2 regions of the Paracerasibacillus soli genome follow, and region 1 is predicted to be linked to the other one. Evidence: riboswitches for the same ligand, from Rfam matches in the RefSeq annotation. Region 1 holds a riboswitch; the other holds the start of a gene.
What was found. A riboswitch is a leader RNA that binds a small molecule or an ion and turns the genes downstream of it on or off. The one in region 1 is predicted to bind S-adenosylmethionine.

Region 1 (8,247 bases):
GATTTATCGATTGTTTCTGGCTATCAGCTATTTCGGACATTTTTCATTTTCTTTGCTGTACCTCCTTTATTAAAATGGCTATTTCATGTAATGGAAAGAAAAAAACATGGTAGAAAAATTACTGGTTATCACTCCCGGTAAATTGAAATGGAGTGTAAACCAAACAATTGCAATGTGAATATCCTCTTTCATTGCTATAAAGCATGTTGCCAGTCTTTTGAAAATAATTTACTGGTTTAAGACTGGCAGAGAGGTGTTCTTCAAATTGCTCTATTGCTGACTTTTAAGTTAAGAATTTGTAATTGTTAATTAGTTTATATATCTTTGGATCACTATGCTATTGTATAGTTAATCTAGCTGTTGTGAACTCTGTTGGGGGGATGAATAAGGCGATGAATGACGTAGGGGATTTATAAAACGGTAAACGAATCATACTTAGTAATAAACATAAGTTGTTAATGATACATATATCATCATTTGTAAAAGGAGACGAAGTATTGGGGAATATATTAATTGGAATTATTATACTCGTAATTTACTTTTTACTATGCCTTTATGTCGGTTATCATGGATGGATTTGGATCAAGAGTACTTTTAAGCGTAAAAATAAAATGATTTATATCATCATTCTTATCTTCCTATCACTTAGTATATTTATGGAGCGAATATTTACAACGAAAACACTCGCCTTTGTTAGTGGTATGTGGATGGTCATCATTGGCTATAGTATGATCCTGTTGCCAATTATAAATATCATTTACTTTGTTTTTAAAAAGAAAGGTGTTCGAATCTTAGGCGCTATTATACTTGTATTTTTTATGTTCGTATTTACTTACGGTTCATATCTTGCGTGGACTCCAGTTGTGCGTACACATGAAATCACATTGAATAAAAAAGCAAACATGGATGAACTTACCATTTTTGTAGTTTCAGACTTACACTTGGGAGAGTTGATTGGAAAACGACATCTCGAAAAGCTAGTTCGAATAGTAGATGAAAGACAGCCTGACATCGTTATGATTCCTGGGGATATTATAAATGATAATATTGGTCCATTTTTAAAAGAAAATATGGGAGAAGTTTTAGCGGAATTACGAGCACCACTCGGCGTATACGCAGTATCTGGAAATCATGATTATTATGGTGGGGACATCGAACAAATATTTGTGGAAATGGATAAGGCGGGGATTACCATGCTAGGTGATGAAATGGTGCAAATTGACGAAAGTCTTTATATCATAGGAAGAAATGATAAGACAGACAATGATAGAAAAAGTATCAAAGAATTGATGAAAGGTATTGACAGACAACAATCTATTATCATGCTTGATCATCAACCTATAGCATTATCTGAGGCAAATGAGAATGGGATTGATATACTTTTATCAGGTCATACACATAGAGGGCAAATTGCACCAGCAAATATCATTACAGGTTTGTTGTATGAGAATGATTGGGGTTATTTACAAAAAGGAAACTTGCATTCCATTGTAACTTCGGGATTTGGCTTTTGGGGTCCCCCATTTAGAATTGGAAGTCAGTCTGAAGTAGTTGAATTAAAAGTTAAATTTAACGGGATATAGAGATGGAGGTGTGAGTTGCTATACATGACAAATGGTTTTTTATCAATGTAACTTTTAAATATATCTCCATGTACAGAGGGAAAAAGGGGCGGTCATAATGAATTTGTGACTGCTTTTTTGTAATTTAGCAAAACATCAATTATATTCGTATCTACCCTGATATTTTGCTATTGTCATTCCTTGGCACTTTTTCTAATCCTCATAAAAAACTTAATAAACAAAAATACTTGCGATGTATTAATAAAAAATGATATATTATTTAAGTTGCTTAAAATTTGATTAGGGTAACGAAATACTTTTGCATTATACTTTAAGAAAGAAGGATTAGATTTACAATGCAAACTGAAAAATTATGGACAAAGGACTTCATGATTGTATCATCAATTAATTTTCTTGTTATGCTTGTGATGTATTTATTGATGGTTGTAATGGGACCTTATGCAAAGGATGCTTTTCATGCCTCACCAAGTCTTGCAGGATTGGTATCGGGCATTTTTATAATAGGAACATTATTTGGCCGTCTGATGACAGGGAGAATAATTGAACAAAAGGATAGTAAACTCATTCTTTTGTCTGGACTCATTTTCTTTATTATTACGACGGTTTTTTACTTTTTTACGGATAGTTTATCTTTATTACTTGCTAACCGTTTATTGAATGGTATAGGCATGGGAGTTGCTTCTACAGCTACAGGAACGATGGTTGCACAAGTTATTCCTAGTGAAAAAAGAGGGGAAGGAATTGGTTATTTTAGCATGAGTACTGTTTTGGCTACGGCAATAGGTCCTTTTCTAGGAATATTCCTTAGTCAGCATACGAGTTTTTCATTTATCTTCGGCTTTTGTTTAGCTTTAGGACTATTTAGTCTTGTCGTGGGATTGATGGTCAAATCGGAACCAGTCTTGGAACAGCAGCCAGAAATTATGCCAGAAGATAAAGTGAAAAAGAGATTCAACTTGTCTAACTTCATTGAATTTAAAGCATTACCTATTGCTTTGGTAACAGTCATTGCTTCGTTAGGATATGCAGCAGTCTTGTCGTTTTTAGCATTTTTTGCAGAAGAAGTACATTTACAAAATGCTGCGAGTTTCTTCTTTTTAGTTTATGCGGTGGCGGTTCTACTTTCTCGTCCGTTTACAGGAAAGCTGATGGATATGAAAGGTGCGAATATTATTGTGTATCCTGCACTAATTCTGATGGCAGTCGGACTATTTTTATTAAGCGCAGCAGAACATGGTATGACACTGCTCTTTGCTGGCGCGATTATTGGACTAGGATTTGGGAATTTCCAATCTTGTGCACAAGCCATAGCAATCAAAGTGTGTGAACCGCATCGTCTCGGTTTAGCTACATCAACATACTTTATCGCACTTGATTTTGGTATCGGAATTGGCCCCTACATGCTTGGTCATGTCATACCATTTACTGGTTATACAGGACTTTACTTGGCTATGGCTGTAGTTGCCATTATTGCACTTATTGTCTATGTCATCCTATGTGGTCAAAAGACAAAAGCAGATGAACAACAGATTGAAGGGGTCTGACCCCTAGAATAAAAGGGGTGAGCAACATGAGGGGTACAGCTCATGCAGTAATTGGTGCTAGTGTAGGTTTTGCAGTAGCAAAGGAAACCGGTGCAGTAGGGGGAGATGTCCTCTTTTTAATTGGCGCTGGGATGATTTCGGGACTTGCGCCGGATTTAGACACTGGCGGAAAATTGGCCAACCGCATTTCAGTATCGAAAAAATACTTAAATACAGCTGTTCGCATGATAGGTATTCTTTTAGGTTGCTATGCTTACTTTTTTGCCAAGGGCAGTGAGGGATATATCAGTTACATCGGTTCTATTATACTTTTATTTGTATTACCACGGTTTTCAAATAAGTTTATGCTAATGCTTACGGGTATGGTAATTACTTTTGTTGGGTATGTACTGATGGCAATATGGATGCAATTATTTGGTATATACGTAATGATTGCTTCCTTGTTGGCACATCGATCGTATACTCATTCATTGCTAGGCGTGGCTTTTTACAGTATTATTGCTTATTATTTAACAATTGACTTTCCATTAAATGGATTGTTTAAGGTGTGTGTACTTGCATATATGAGCCATTTGTTCGCGGATATGCGATTTATACCAGGTAATAAGCGTGGGATAAAACCATTTTTGCCTTATAAAGGAATTGAACTTTAAAGAAGAAGACACCATTCAAAAAGGTGTCTTTTCTATTTAACGCAGATAACTTACTGCAAGCCGAAACCTCAAGTATTCGAGAAGATTTCTGCATGAAAAGTCGGAAATCTAGTTTCATTCATGTTCACTTGAATCGCACTAATCTAGTTAAATAAAGCTAATTGGAATGTAAGTTAAATCAATTAATAGTGTGAGTTTTCTAACACAATATCAAAAGAATGACCATTTCCCCTTGACAAGTGCATAAAATCCATATATAGTAGTCATTAAATTTAAAAAATTAATTCTCTTATTAAGAGTGGCAGAGGGACTAGGCCCTGTGAAGCCCGGCAACCTAAAAGCAAAATTGCTTGTTTTTAAAGGTGCTAATTCCTACAGATCATAATGGATCTGGAAGATAAGAGGAGGAACGGTAAAGATAATACGCCCTCTTCTTAGGAAGGGGGTGTTTTTTATTCCCCTCTTTCAAAATCCGATAAAATTTTAGGGAGGAATTTTTATGTCAAATTTTCAAGTGCATGGCCAAGAAACAATTTTGCTACATGGGGGGCAGGAAGCTGATCCGACAACAGGATCGCGAGCTGTTCCAATCTACCAAACAACATCATATGTTTTTCGTGATACGGAGCACGCTCAAAATCTATTTGGTTTGAAAGAAGCCGGAAACATATATACACGTATTGGCAATCCAACCATTGATACTTTTGAACAGCGGATTGCACTTCTAGAAGATGGTGTCGCGGCCGTTGCTACATCTTCTGGCATGGCTGCAATAACATTAGCAATCTTGAATATTGCGGGTGCTGGAGATGAGATCATTGCTGATAGCAACCTATATGGCGGGACATATAACCTTTTTGTTAAGACTTTACCGAAGTATGGCATTACCACTAAATTTGTTGATGGTACAAAGCCTGAAGCATTTAAAGAAGCGATTACAGATAAAACAAAAGCAATATTTGCAGAAATTATTACGAATCCCAGCTTATATGTTTTTGATGTAGAAGCTGTTGCAAAAATTGCGCATGAACAAGGTATTCCACTAATTATAGACAATACTTTTGCTACACCGATATTAACGAAACCACTTACTTGGGGGGCTGATATTGTAGTTCATTCCGCAACGAAATGGATTGGTGGCCACGGAACTTCGATTGGAGGAGTTGTCGTTGATGGTGGACGTTTTGATTGGGGAGTTGGTCGCTTTCCAGAATTCACAGAACCAGATGAAACTTATCATAATCTCCGTTATATAGATGTGGGTCCGGCGGCATTCGCTACAAAATTACGTGTGCAGCTTCTTCGTGACATTGGAGCGTGTTTAAGTCCACAAAATGCATTTTTGTTATTGCAAGGTTTAGAAACATTACATTTACGGATAGAACGTCATCAAGAAAATACTAGAAAGGTTGCAGCCTTTTTACAGGAACACCCAGCTGTAGAATGGGTAAATTATCCTGGATTAGATACACATCCATCCTATGATCTTGCACGTAAGTATTTGGAAAGCGGCTTTGGCTCCATTATAACATTTGGAATCAAAGGTGGGAGAGAAGTAGGACAAAAGGTGATTGATCATGTTGAACTCTGGTCACATTTAGCAAACGTTGGGGATGCAAAGTCGCTTATCATCCATCCTGCATCTACTACTCATCAGCAATTAAGTGCGGAAGACCTTATAAAGAGTGGTGTATCAGAGGAATTAATTCGTCTGTCCATTGGGATAGAAACTGCAGAAGATATCATTCAAGACCTTGATCAAGCGATTTCTCAAGCAACGAAATCTACATTGCAAAGTAATGTGAGTGATGTGGAAGCCGCTCAAAAGTGGTTGTTGCATTCTCCTTTTGATAGAAGTAAAGGGATTAGGAAAAAGGTAGTTGCAGTGTTAGGTTACCAAAGCGCACCAGCTTCATTTCAAAATGATATAAATAAACTAAAGTCGTTTGGATATGAGGTTCTTTTAGGAGATAAAACGATTGCTGATTTAAATGTCGTTAGCATTGATGTCGTATTATCTCATAGTCAAGCATTGCCGAAAACGATTATTGAACAGTTGATAAACAAACAAGGAAAGTTATTGTGGATAGAAAATGAAACTAAAGTAGACCCCGTATTACAATATGCGGAAAATGCCGGTATTACTGTAATAACAGGAAAAAGAATATGTGAGGAAATCATAAAGCAACGCGGAAATCATTCCATTGAACAAGTTGCCGTTGAAATTTAACAGTCTTGTTCATTATCGGTAATGGCTTTCCATTATGATAAATTGATTAGAAAAGAGTTGATTGTTTGTCATTAGTATTTGATCAAACGAATGCAACTAAATCATGTCGGTCAGTTGCTGATATTGAAATCGGCTCGCTTCGACTTACATCAGGAAAAATACTTAAGAAAGTGAAGCTACGTTATGAACTAGTCGGTCCACCAGCTGCTCCGGTGATTCTCGTTTGTCATGCATTAACAGGGAACCATCTTACAGTTGGATCTAAGGAAGAACCAGGCTGGTGGAGTGGTCTAATAGGTGAACAAAATTATATAGATACTAATAAATTCCGGATACTAACATTCAATGTACTCGGTGGCTGTAACGGATCGACAGGACCGTCATCCATTAATCCTGCTACAAACGAAATGTACCGTATGACTTTCCCAGTTATTACTGTAAAAGATATTGTGAAGGCACAGTACAAGGCATTACAAAAACTTCGTATCAATCATCTAGCAGGAGTTGTTGGTGGTTCTCTTGGTGGAATGCAAGTTATGGAATGGGGTCTGCTTTATCCAAAGATGATGGATAAATTAATTATCCTTGCTGCAACCCCAGTTCTTTCCGATTATGGTATTGGCTTTAATTATATCGCTGAGTCGGCTATCAAGAATGATGTGGAATGGAACGGTGGGGAATATGGTGAAAATCAAATGTTGCGGGGTTTAGAAATAGCTAGAATGTTGGGGATGGTAACGTATCGTAGTTCCCATTTATTCCATGAAAGATTTCAGCGCGAAAAACAAGCTTGTACATTTTCTGTTATCTCCTACTTAGATTATCAAGGAAAAAAATTGACGCAACGATTTGATGCGAATAGTTATCTTTATTTACTGGGAGCGATGAATTACCATGATATTGGAGAAGGACGAGGAGGATGGGAAACTGGGTGTAAATCATTTGAGGCTCCAATATTAACAATTGGTTATGGAGATGATTTAATATATGAACCGGATTTTATTCAAAAGTTTTCGAAAGAAGCCCCTAACTGTTCCTATCATTTTGTTCCTACATCCTTTGGGCATGACGGTTTTTTAACAGAATATGAAAAATGGGGAAATATAATTAAGGAATTTTTGAATTAAAATAGATGGAGGTATTTTTTTGGAAATATTGCATGTTGCTTTACTTGGTTTCGGTACGGTAGGTAAGGGAGTATATCAAACGATACAAACCCATCAAAAAAGATTACAGCAACTAATAGGTAGACGTGTTGAAGTTTCTGTGATTGTCATTAGAAATCCACATAATTACACCGATTTTCAAGGATCAGTATCGATTGAAACGGATATGAAGGCGATTATCGAGAATTCAAAAATTGATGTTGTTTTTGAAGCGATTGTTGGGAAAGAACCTGCTTATACATATTTAAAACAATGTATTCAAGCAGGTAAACATGTCATTACTGCTAATAAAGAAATGTTTGCCCACCATGGGGGTGAACTGATGCAATTAGCACAACAAAACCAAGTACAGATTGGTTTTGAGGCTACGACTGCAGGGGGTGTACCAATAATCCAGACAATTAAACAACTGTTGCAAGTGAACCAGATTCAAGGAATTACTGCAATATTAAATGGAACATCGAATTATATTTTAACAGAAATGCGGAAAGAAGAAATTTCATTTACAGCTGCATTACGTGCTGCACAAGAGCTTGGATTTGCTGAGGCGGATCCGACAAATGACATAGAGGGAATGGATGCTTTTTATAAGTTAATGATTTTATGTGAACTTATTTTTGGTAAGCAGCCTGATTGGAAATCAGTTACACTTACTGGCATTCAAGGAATAACTGTTGATGAAATAAAGAAAGCTCAGTTAGAGGGAAAGCGTATTCGCCATATTGCTACTGTTTCGATAAAAAATGGAAACATGCATGCTCACGTCAAGCCTTGTATCATTTCAGAGGGACATCCACTATTCCCTGTTGAAGGAGTAGAAAATGCAATTCATCTTCAAACCGATTTAGTTGGTTCACTAACTTTACAAGGGCCAGGTGCAGGCTCGCTCCCAACTGCTAGTGCAATGATAGAAGAATTGTGTATGTTACCACTGAAGCCAAAGGCTACGAAAGAACAAAACAGACATGAGGTAACAACGATATAGGAAAAGCCAACCTATTATATTGAAAAACCAATCGAAATAAAGATAACAGAAGCCCTACAAAGCAATGACTTTGTAGGGCTTCTTTG
Region 2 (8,247 bases), on a different contig from region 1:
CACACCAATTAACGTTATTGCGAAAAAGCGTGAAATCGCGGCAGAGATTATTGAAGAAGAAAAATACACAGTATAAATAAAAGAAAGGGACTACTTTGAATCGATAAAAGTAGTCCCTTTACCATTGATATAAAAGGAATTAATGCGTATTGTTTTACATTACTAGTTACATAACCCAATGCCCCACCTAATGTATTCAAAATAAGATCATCGACATCAAAGCTACCGAATGAAAAAATCAACTGTGTCAGTTCATATAACAAACTTAAACAAAATGTGGCCATGACGACGCTTTTAAAATTAATATTCCTTTTCATAAGTAAAGGCAGAAGAAAACCGAACGGCATAAAAGCGATAATATTTCCAACTATATTTTCTACCCGAATCATTACGTTCATATCGGCAAAAAATAAATAAAATAGAATTGTTTTAAAAGGGATAACATTATGCTCTAACCAAAAAGGTACTTCCGCTTGAAAGGTAAAGTGATTTTTCATTTCTTCTATTGGCATACTTTTAAATAAAATTAAATTAGTTAATATAAGCAAGTAAATAATAAAAATACCGTACAGACCTATACGTTTAAACCCACGCAAGACTCTCCACCAACCTTTATCCCGCATTAACTGGCTGTAAGACCCCCACTTCAAGAATTCGAGTATAATCCAAGAAATGTAAGTCGGGGATCAACAGCCAGTAAAAGCCCGATTCTGTTTAACTAACATTCAGTGGGGGAGATAGGGAAACCCCCACTGAATGAAGTTTCACTTTATAAATATTTATTTTGTATATGTTCAAGTTTAGAAATATGTAGTTTTTTAATAAAAATATAACTAAAGATGCCCGTCGTCATCACCATTAATATAAAAGATAGAATTACTGTTTTAACTACAACTAAAACAGATTGTGCTGGAGCAGGTAAGATGAATAACGTCACAGATAGTATGATAATGGTAATGAGTAAAGCTAATAAATAATAGATACATAGTTCCAATATAAATAAACGTAAAATATCTTTCCTTGTCCCACCTAGAGCACGATAGATGAGAAATTCTCTTTCTCTTTGGTAGAACTTCATAAGAAATACAAGCATGATAATTGCACATATGCATAGTAACAGGATAATAAATAAACTATATCCAAGAAGCGAAATAAAATTTGCAAATGTCGTATCATTCTTTATCGCTAGTTCGTCCATATAGAGTAGGTTGTCTGGGTGCAACACAGCTAATGAAGCTAACTGGTCTTCGACTTTTTGTATATCTTGTTTCTTCGCATCATTATTCATAAAAATATCGAGTGAAGCATAGCCTGGAAATATGTCATATTGTTGAACTGTTTGCTCATGCAAGAATAAGGTGACATTTTCATAAGTTTCTTGTCTGACTGGATGGATTAGTTTGTTCACCGCTGTCAATATGTTTAAGTCCCAACTTTTAAATGCTAGTCCGTCCTCAGTTTCCTCTATTCTCCCTATCGATAAAGGAGAAGTTGTATCTATGCTGTTTTGTTCATTTGGAAGATACAGTATCGATGATAACGAATTCTGTAATGAATCATAGATATCATCACTTACTTTTACTTGCCTTTTAAATATAGGCCAATTTTTATCATTTAAAATAATGTAGTCTATATTTCTTAATGGCGTAATAGTATCTGCAATACGTAAACGTTCATAATCTATTTCTGTATGTTCTACGTTGGTATCTTCTTCAACCTCCCCTTGAAACGGATAAAATAGTGTAGCATTAGTTTGGGTTGCATCGATAAGTAAACTAGTCTGTCGGGTTTCCGGTATTTTTTCTATATATCTAATCGCACTGTTATTCTCTAACTCCTCCACATCTTGAAAACGAATAAATTGAGGCGGGTTTTTGTCTATATAAAATTGCTGTAAAACATCAAAAGTCCCCGATTTCCTAGAGATAAAAAGATAATCTGAAGATGTAGGGTCGTTACCTGAATCGGGTAAAGTTTCCGTAGCTATCAGTTGACTCACAAAAAGTAAAATAAACAGAGACGTCATTAAACAGACAATCAAGATCAATGATTTGATGAAATGGAATACATGCAAACAAAAAAACTTCCACTTAAATGATAATTTCTGTATCCATTTATATAGAAATCCTCTTATAAAGTTACTTTTAAACGTAGTAGCATATTGTCGCTTACAAATCATGTATATGATTGAAACAGTGGCACTTATCGCTATAAACGGTAGGCCAATTAATATTTTCCAATGTATATGATAACTGGAAACCATAGAAAAATGTAAGGTAAAATAGAGAGATAACATACATAAAAAGCTTGAAAAACCAATGATGAAACCTTGAAACATCGCAGTCCTATATATATGTTGTTTTTGCCAACCTAATTGTTTTAATATCTTAAAATTACGTCGAAATCGAATGCCATAATAAAAGGAAAATAGGTAAATAAAAACTAAAAACCCTGTAATACTAACAATTATGATAAATATAATGCTGAATGTGCGTACTTGTAAGGCTTTTGTTAATCCTCTGTTAAATAATGCATCATTAAAAGTTATACTTTCGCCGTTGACATTTTTTACATTATTTGTATCGAGAAAATAATCCACTTTACTGTAATCTAAAGATAGTTTTTCTTTTTTTTCTTGAAATAATGTAATATATTGGTTCACTTTTGGGAATACAGTTTCAAAATCACCTGTAAAAATAATAGTAGGAAAAGTATTGCTACCCTTTTCAATTATATCAGGTTGTGACCACGTGCTAGAGTAGTTTTCAATCGCGCCGACAATATGAATGGCTTGACCATGTACATCCATCGTAATTGGTAGTTCTGTATGGGAATGTTTGTTTTCCTTATATAAATCTAACAAAAATCTCTCTACTACCACTTCATTATTTGCTGTCGGGTATTTTCCATCTGTTAACTTGAATTGGTGTAATATATTTTGATCCATCGCTCCAATTGTTACGTCAATATTCTGATCGAAAAAGTTCTCTATTAATCCTAATGTATATATTAACCCAGTGGAAATAAAATCCTTTGATTCTATTTCTGCAGAATCTAGCTGTTCATCCGAGTAGATGATGAAGGAGTGGTTACCATAGTTTGCATAAGCTAATTCCTTTTCTGCATCCACATACGTCTGTAACATACTACTCGTAATCGTGATGAAGCTAAAGAAAATTGTTAATGCACCAATGACAGAAAGAAAATATTTCTTATCATTCCATAAAAACTTCCAAGCATATGTAAATAATATTGTTGCTCTCATTGTTCCCCCTCGATTACTCGACCATCTTTTAGAAATAAGACACGATCTGGATTTGCTAATAAATGTTCATCGTGTGTAACGATTAATAATGTTGTGTTATATTTTTTACAAAGATTAACTAACATATGGATAATCTTGTTAGCATTTTCAGAGTCCAAATTACCTGTAGGTTCATCAGCGAAAATCACTTTTGGTTTGTGAATGATGGCACGTGCAATCGCCACCCTCTGTTGCTGTCCGCCAGACAATTCATTCGGAAATGAATGCATAAATTGTTGAATTTCTAAGTCCTTCAGTAGATCATAGACCATCGCTTCATGAATCTCTTGTCCCGTAATATGTAAAGGCATGACAATATTGTCGTACACAGTAAGTTCATAGATTAATTGAAAGGACTGAAAAATATATCCAAAATTTGCGCTGCGAATACGAGCTCTTTCTTTATCTGATAAGGAATAGTAATCGTTACCATTTATGCGGACGCTACCGCTTGAAGGCTCAATTAACCCACCCAATACGCCTAATAGTGTTGATTTTCCCGAACCACTCTTTCCCATAATGACATGGACCGTACCTGGCTCTATCTGGATGCTTGTCTTTACGAGAGCTTTCATTGTTGCCGAGTAACTTTTAGATATTTCGACTGCTGAAATCATGTATAACACCCTTTGTAATTTATAGTAGAATTAATATTATTATAGAAATGATTTTACTGCTTTATTTTGCCACTGCCCTTGGCAACTTCTCCATAAACCTGTCGACTTACTTACTTGAACGCTGTAAGTCTCTTTACTTACAGTTTTAAAATCATCTTTGTACGTTCTCCCATTTGATGGATGACTCTTACCTGAATATGAAGGCGCGTGCACTTACATCGTTTGTTGTCTTTTTCTTTGCTAGCTTGTGAGTATACGGTCTAACTACACTTGATCTAATTTCAAAATTATAACTACCACTATATGCGGAAACAGTCGTAATTGCAATAGTGTAAATTATTAAGAATAATAGAGGTATAAACACAATCCATTTTCTATTCTACATCCTTTTTATTTATAAGTTCAGCATTGACACATCAACGAATAGAATTTTGACATATTAATCAAAAAACAAATAATCGCAAAACCACCAAGATTAACTTGTTAATGCATTATTTTGATGCAAATATTGCTTTTGGATATTGTCTTATTTCAAGCAACCAAGGGAATATGTTAAGATGTTGCTAGAAGGAGAGATGTATGATGAAATTGGAATTTTATTGGTATCCTAACTGTAGTACTTGTAAAAAGGCGAAAAAGTGGTTAGAAGAACATAATCTTGATTTTGAAAGTATACATATTGTAGAAACTCCGCCATCAAAGGAAAAAATACTCGAACTGATGGGAATGGAAGATGTTCCAACTAAGAAATTTTTTAATACGAGTGGGAAAAAATATCGGGAACTTAATATGAAGGAGAAGTTACCTAAAATGTCTGTAGAAGAAATGGCAGAGGTGTTAGCATCTGACGGCATGCTCTTAAAACGACCAATTGTAACAGATGGTAAACATGTAACAGTTGGCTTTAAAGAGGATCAATTCACAGAAGTTTGGTTAGGATAAATAATCCTTTAATTGCATGTATAGTACTAGATGTAATACTAGCATTTATATGGATTTAACGGTATATTTAAAGTGGAAAGATACATATGGAGGGATGAAAATGAATTTACCAAAGGACTTATTTTATTCAGAAGAACATGAGTGGATAAAAAAGGAAAACAATCAAGTGAGAATCGGAATTACAGATTTTGCCCAAGATGAACTTGGGGATATCGTATTTGTAGAATTACCTGAAGTGGGCGAAGAGGTAGAAGCTGATGAGCCATTTGGTAGTGTAGAATCTGTTAAAACAGTTTCTGAACTTTATGCTCCTTTAAGCGGAAAAGTAGTTGCTGTTAATGAAGAGTTAGAAGATAGTCCAGAACTTGTAAATGAGTCACCATATGAAAAAGCTTGGATGATTGTTATCGAACCATCTAACGAGTCAGAATTTGATGATTTAATGTCTCCAGAACAATATGAAGAAATGATTAAAGAAGACGACTAATACATGATATAATCATATAAGGCTGACTCCTACATAGAGTCAGCCTTATTGCGCAAAATGGTTTATGGCCTGCTTTAATTTTGAAAAGTCTTCGGAGAGGTGCATATAATGGATTCAAATGAATCAGATAAAGTGATTATCGTCGAAGGTTTAACAGATAAAAAGCAAATCAGAAAAATTATTACAGAGCAATTGGAGATCATTTGTACGAATGGTACATTTGGTGTTGAACGCTTTGATGAAATGTTAGAAACGCATGATTTAGACAATAAGGACGTCTATATCCTAGTGGATGAGGATCAATCTGGTATGAAATTGCGTAAGCAACTAGCTTATGAATTGCCACATGCGGAACATATCTATATTAATAGTGAATTTAAAGAAGTAGCGACAACACCGGAACAAGTTTTAGCTACCTTATTAGCAAGTAAAGATATTTCAGTAAATCCAATTTTTTTATCATAGCAAGGTGATATTTTGAAACCAATAACCGAAGATACATTAAAACAAGAGCATTTACTACTTTACATTCATACGCCATTTTGTGGAACATGTCATGTGGCAAGATCAATCCTAACTCAGATTGAAAGAACTCACAATCAAGATATTTTTTACGAAATGAATGCTTCCTTGTATCCTAATTTTATGCAAGAGAACAAGATTGAAAGTGTACCTTGTCTTTTTATTATAGATCATGGTGAAATCAAGGAAAAAGTATATGCTTTTCAGTCTGTCGCAAATATATACACTTATCTTGTAAAATACGCAAAGCATTTATTTGCAGATGAGTTTGACAAATAGAATTAATAATCGTATAATGAAATTTATAATTTTATATAGTACGAAAGTCTCTTATCTAGAGCGGTGGAGGGAAAGGCCCTGTGAAACCGCGGCAACCTTTAGAAGTAAATTCTAAAACGGTGCTAATTCCTACAAAGCATATGCTTTGAAAGATGAGGGAACACGAAGATGAATATACACGTCTTTCTGTTCTCTAGCAGAAAGGCGTTTTTAATTGGCTGGCTTTTTATAAGGAGGTATCCCGATGATTAAAATAGAAAAGTTAAGTAAAGTTTTTACAGATAAAGAAAAGTCCATCTCGGCAGTCGATGAAATTACATTGGATATCGAGCAGGGAGAAATTTTTGGGGTAATTGGGTATAGCGGTGCAGGGAAAAGTACGTTTATTCGTTTATTAAATAGATTAGAAGAACCTACAACTGGTAAAGTCATGATTAATAATCAAGAAATTACTCGTTTAAATATGAAAGAGTTAAGAAAGTCCCGAAGAGATATCGGCATGATTTTCCAACATTTTAATTTACTTTGGTCACGAACTGTTGCGGAAAATATAGCATTCCCATTGGAAATTGCCAATGTGCCAAAAGCAGAAATAAAACAGAGAGTACAGGAACTTATCAATCTAGTGGGATTAAGTGGTCGTGAGAATGCGTACCCATCACAATTAAGTGGCGGGCAAAAGCAACGTGTTGGTATTGCGAGAGCATTAGCAAATCGTCCCAAAGTACTACTCTGTGATGAAGCAACCTCTGCACTAGATCCTGAAACAACAAATGCAATACTAGATTTACTAATGGACATTAATCAACGACTAGGTTTAACAATTATTATGATTACACACGAAATGCACGTCATTCGAAAGGTTTGTAACCGCGTAGCCGTCATGGAAGATGGTAAAGTCGTGGAACAAGGTGATGTACTTCATCTTTTCTTACAACCGAAACAACCTGTTACAAAGAAGTTTGTACAACAAGTGATGGGCATAGAAGACGAGGAAACAGACTTCGAGCGATTGTTTCAAGCGAACCCAACAGCTAAAATTGCTCGCTTACATTTTGTAGGAGAAACTACAAATCAAACATTAATTAGTAAGCTAGCAAAACTATTTGCAGTAGATATTAATATTTTACAAGGGAAAATAACGCAAACGCAATTGGGGGCTTACGGAACGCTATATGTACAATTCATTGGAGAAACAGGAGAAATGGAGAAGGCTATTGCGTTCATAAAAAATGAGACCTCGGTAGAAGTGGAGGTTTTACAACATGAACTTTAACGGATTAGAGAACGTAAAATTTGATGAACTATGGCTCGCTACATATGAAACATTTTACATGACAATTCTTGCATTAATTGGAACATTTATTTTTGGATTGATACTCGGATTATTACTTTATCTTACGATGAAAGATGGTATTTGGGAAAATAAATATATTCATTTTATTGTAGCAGCATTTGTAAATGTGTTTCGTGCAATTCCATTTATTATCTTGATCTTTTTATTAATTCCAGTAACAAATGTGCTAGTAGGAACGATCAGAGGTCCAAACGCTGCATTACCAGCATTAATCATCGGGGCTGCTCCATTTTATGGCAGGCTCGTAGAAATAGCCTTAAAAGAAGTGGATAAAGGGGTGGTAGAAGCTGCTAAAGCAATGGGAGCAAAAACTAAAACAATTATATTGAAGGTATTATTACCAGAATCCATGCCTGCGCTAGTTTCGGGAATTACCGTTACAGCAATCGCATTAATTGGTTATACAACAATGGCAGGTGTAATTGGAGCTGGTGGATTAGGGAATTATGCATATTATTTTGGTTTTCAACGCCGAGACTATGATGTTGTATTTGTTTGTACCATATCAATTGTTGTCATTGTATTTATTTTTCAGTTAATTGGAGACTATATTTCAAATAAGTTAGATAAAAGATAATAAACGACATGGAGGAAATATAAATGAAAAAATTACTTGCAATTTTATCTATTATTCTCGTATTGGCACTTGCTGCATGTGGAACAGGGAAAGATGAAGACAAAGGGAAATCAGAATCGGCAAAAAATGAAAGTGATAACCAAGAGCAGGTTGAATTAGTAA

Region 2: linked by a shared signal. The riboswitch ahead of ACFFIS_RS09125 (methionine ABC transporter ATP-binding protein) and the one ahead of ACFFIS_RS08595 (PLP-dependent aspartate aminotransferase family protein) in region 1 are both predicted to bind S-adenosylmethionine.

What each region holds. Positions count from the first base shown of each region.
Region 1 covers NZ_JBHLWL010000022.1:392,073-400,319, forward strand. Annotated here, with positions in the region: gene ACFFIS_RS08575 (AbrB family protein) at 1-141, shown strand, start outside; gene ACFFIS_RS08580 (metallophosphoesterase) at 498-1,583, shown strand; gene ACFFIS_RS08585 (MFS transporter) at 1,919-3,127, shown strand; gene ACFFIS_RS08590 (metal-dependent hydrolase) at 3,154-3,780, shown strand; SAM riboswitch class I at 4,067-4,184, shown strand; gene ACFFIS_RS08595 (PLP-dependent aspartate aminotransferase family protein) at 4,280-6,010, shown strand; gene metX (homoserine O-acetyltransferase MetX) at 6,076-7,137, shown strand; gene ACFFIS_RS08605 (homoserine dehydrogenase) at 7,157-8,161, shown strand.
Region 2 covers NZ_JBHLWL010000026.1:5,605-13,851, forward strand. Annotated here, with positions in the region: gene ACFFIS_RS09085 (acyl-CoA dehydrogenase FadE) at 1-76, shown strand, start outside; gene ACFFIS_RS09090 (VanZ family protein) at 48-596, opposite strand; gene ACFFIS_RS09095 (ABC transporter permease) at 770-3,265, opposite strand; gene ACFFIS_RS09100 (ABC transporter ATP-binding protein) at 3,262-3,921, opposite strand; gene ACFFIS_RS09105 (arsenate reductase family protein) at 4,504-4,863, shown strand; gene gcvH (glycine cleavage system protein GcvH) at 4,964-5,350, shown strand; gene ACFFIS_RS09115 (toprim domain-containing protein) at 5,459-5,815, shown strand; gene ACFFIS_RS09120 (thioredoxin family protein) at 5,828-6,151, shown strand; SAM riboswitch class I at 6,200-6,310, shown strand; gene ACFFIS_RS09125 (methionine ABC transporter ATP-binding protein) at 6,396-7,427, shown strand; gene ACFFIS_RS09130 (methionine ABC transporter permease) at 7,417-8,085, shown strand; gene ACFFIS_RS09135 (MetQ/NlpA family ABC transporter substrate-binding protein) at 8,109-8,247, shown strand, end outside.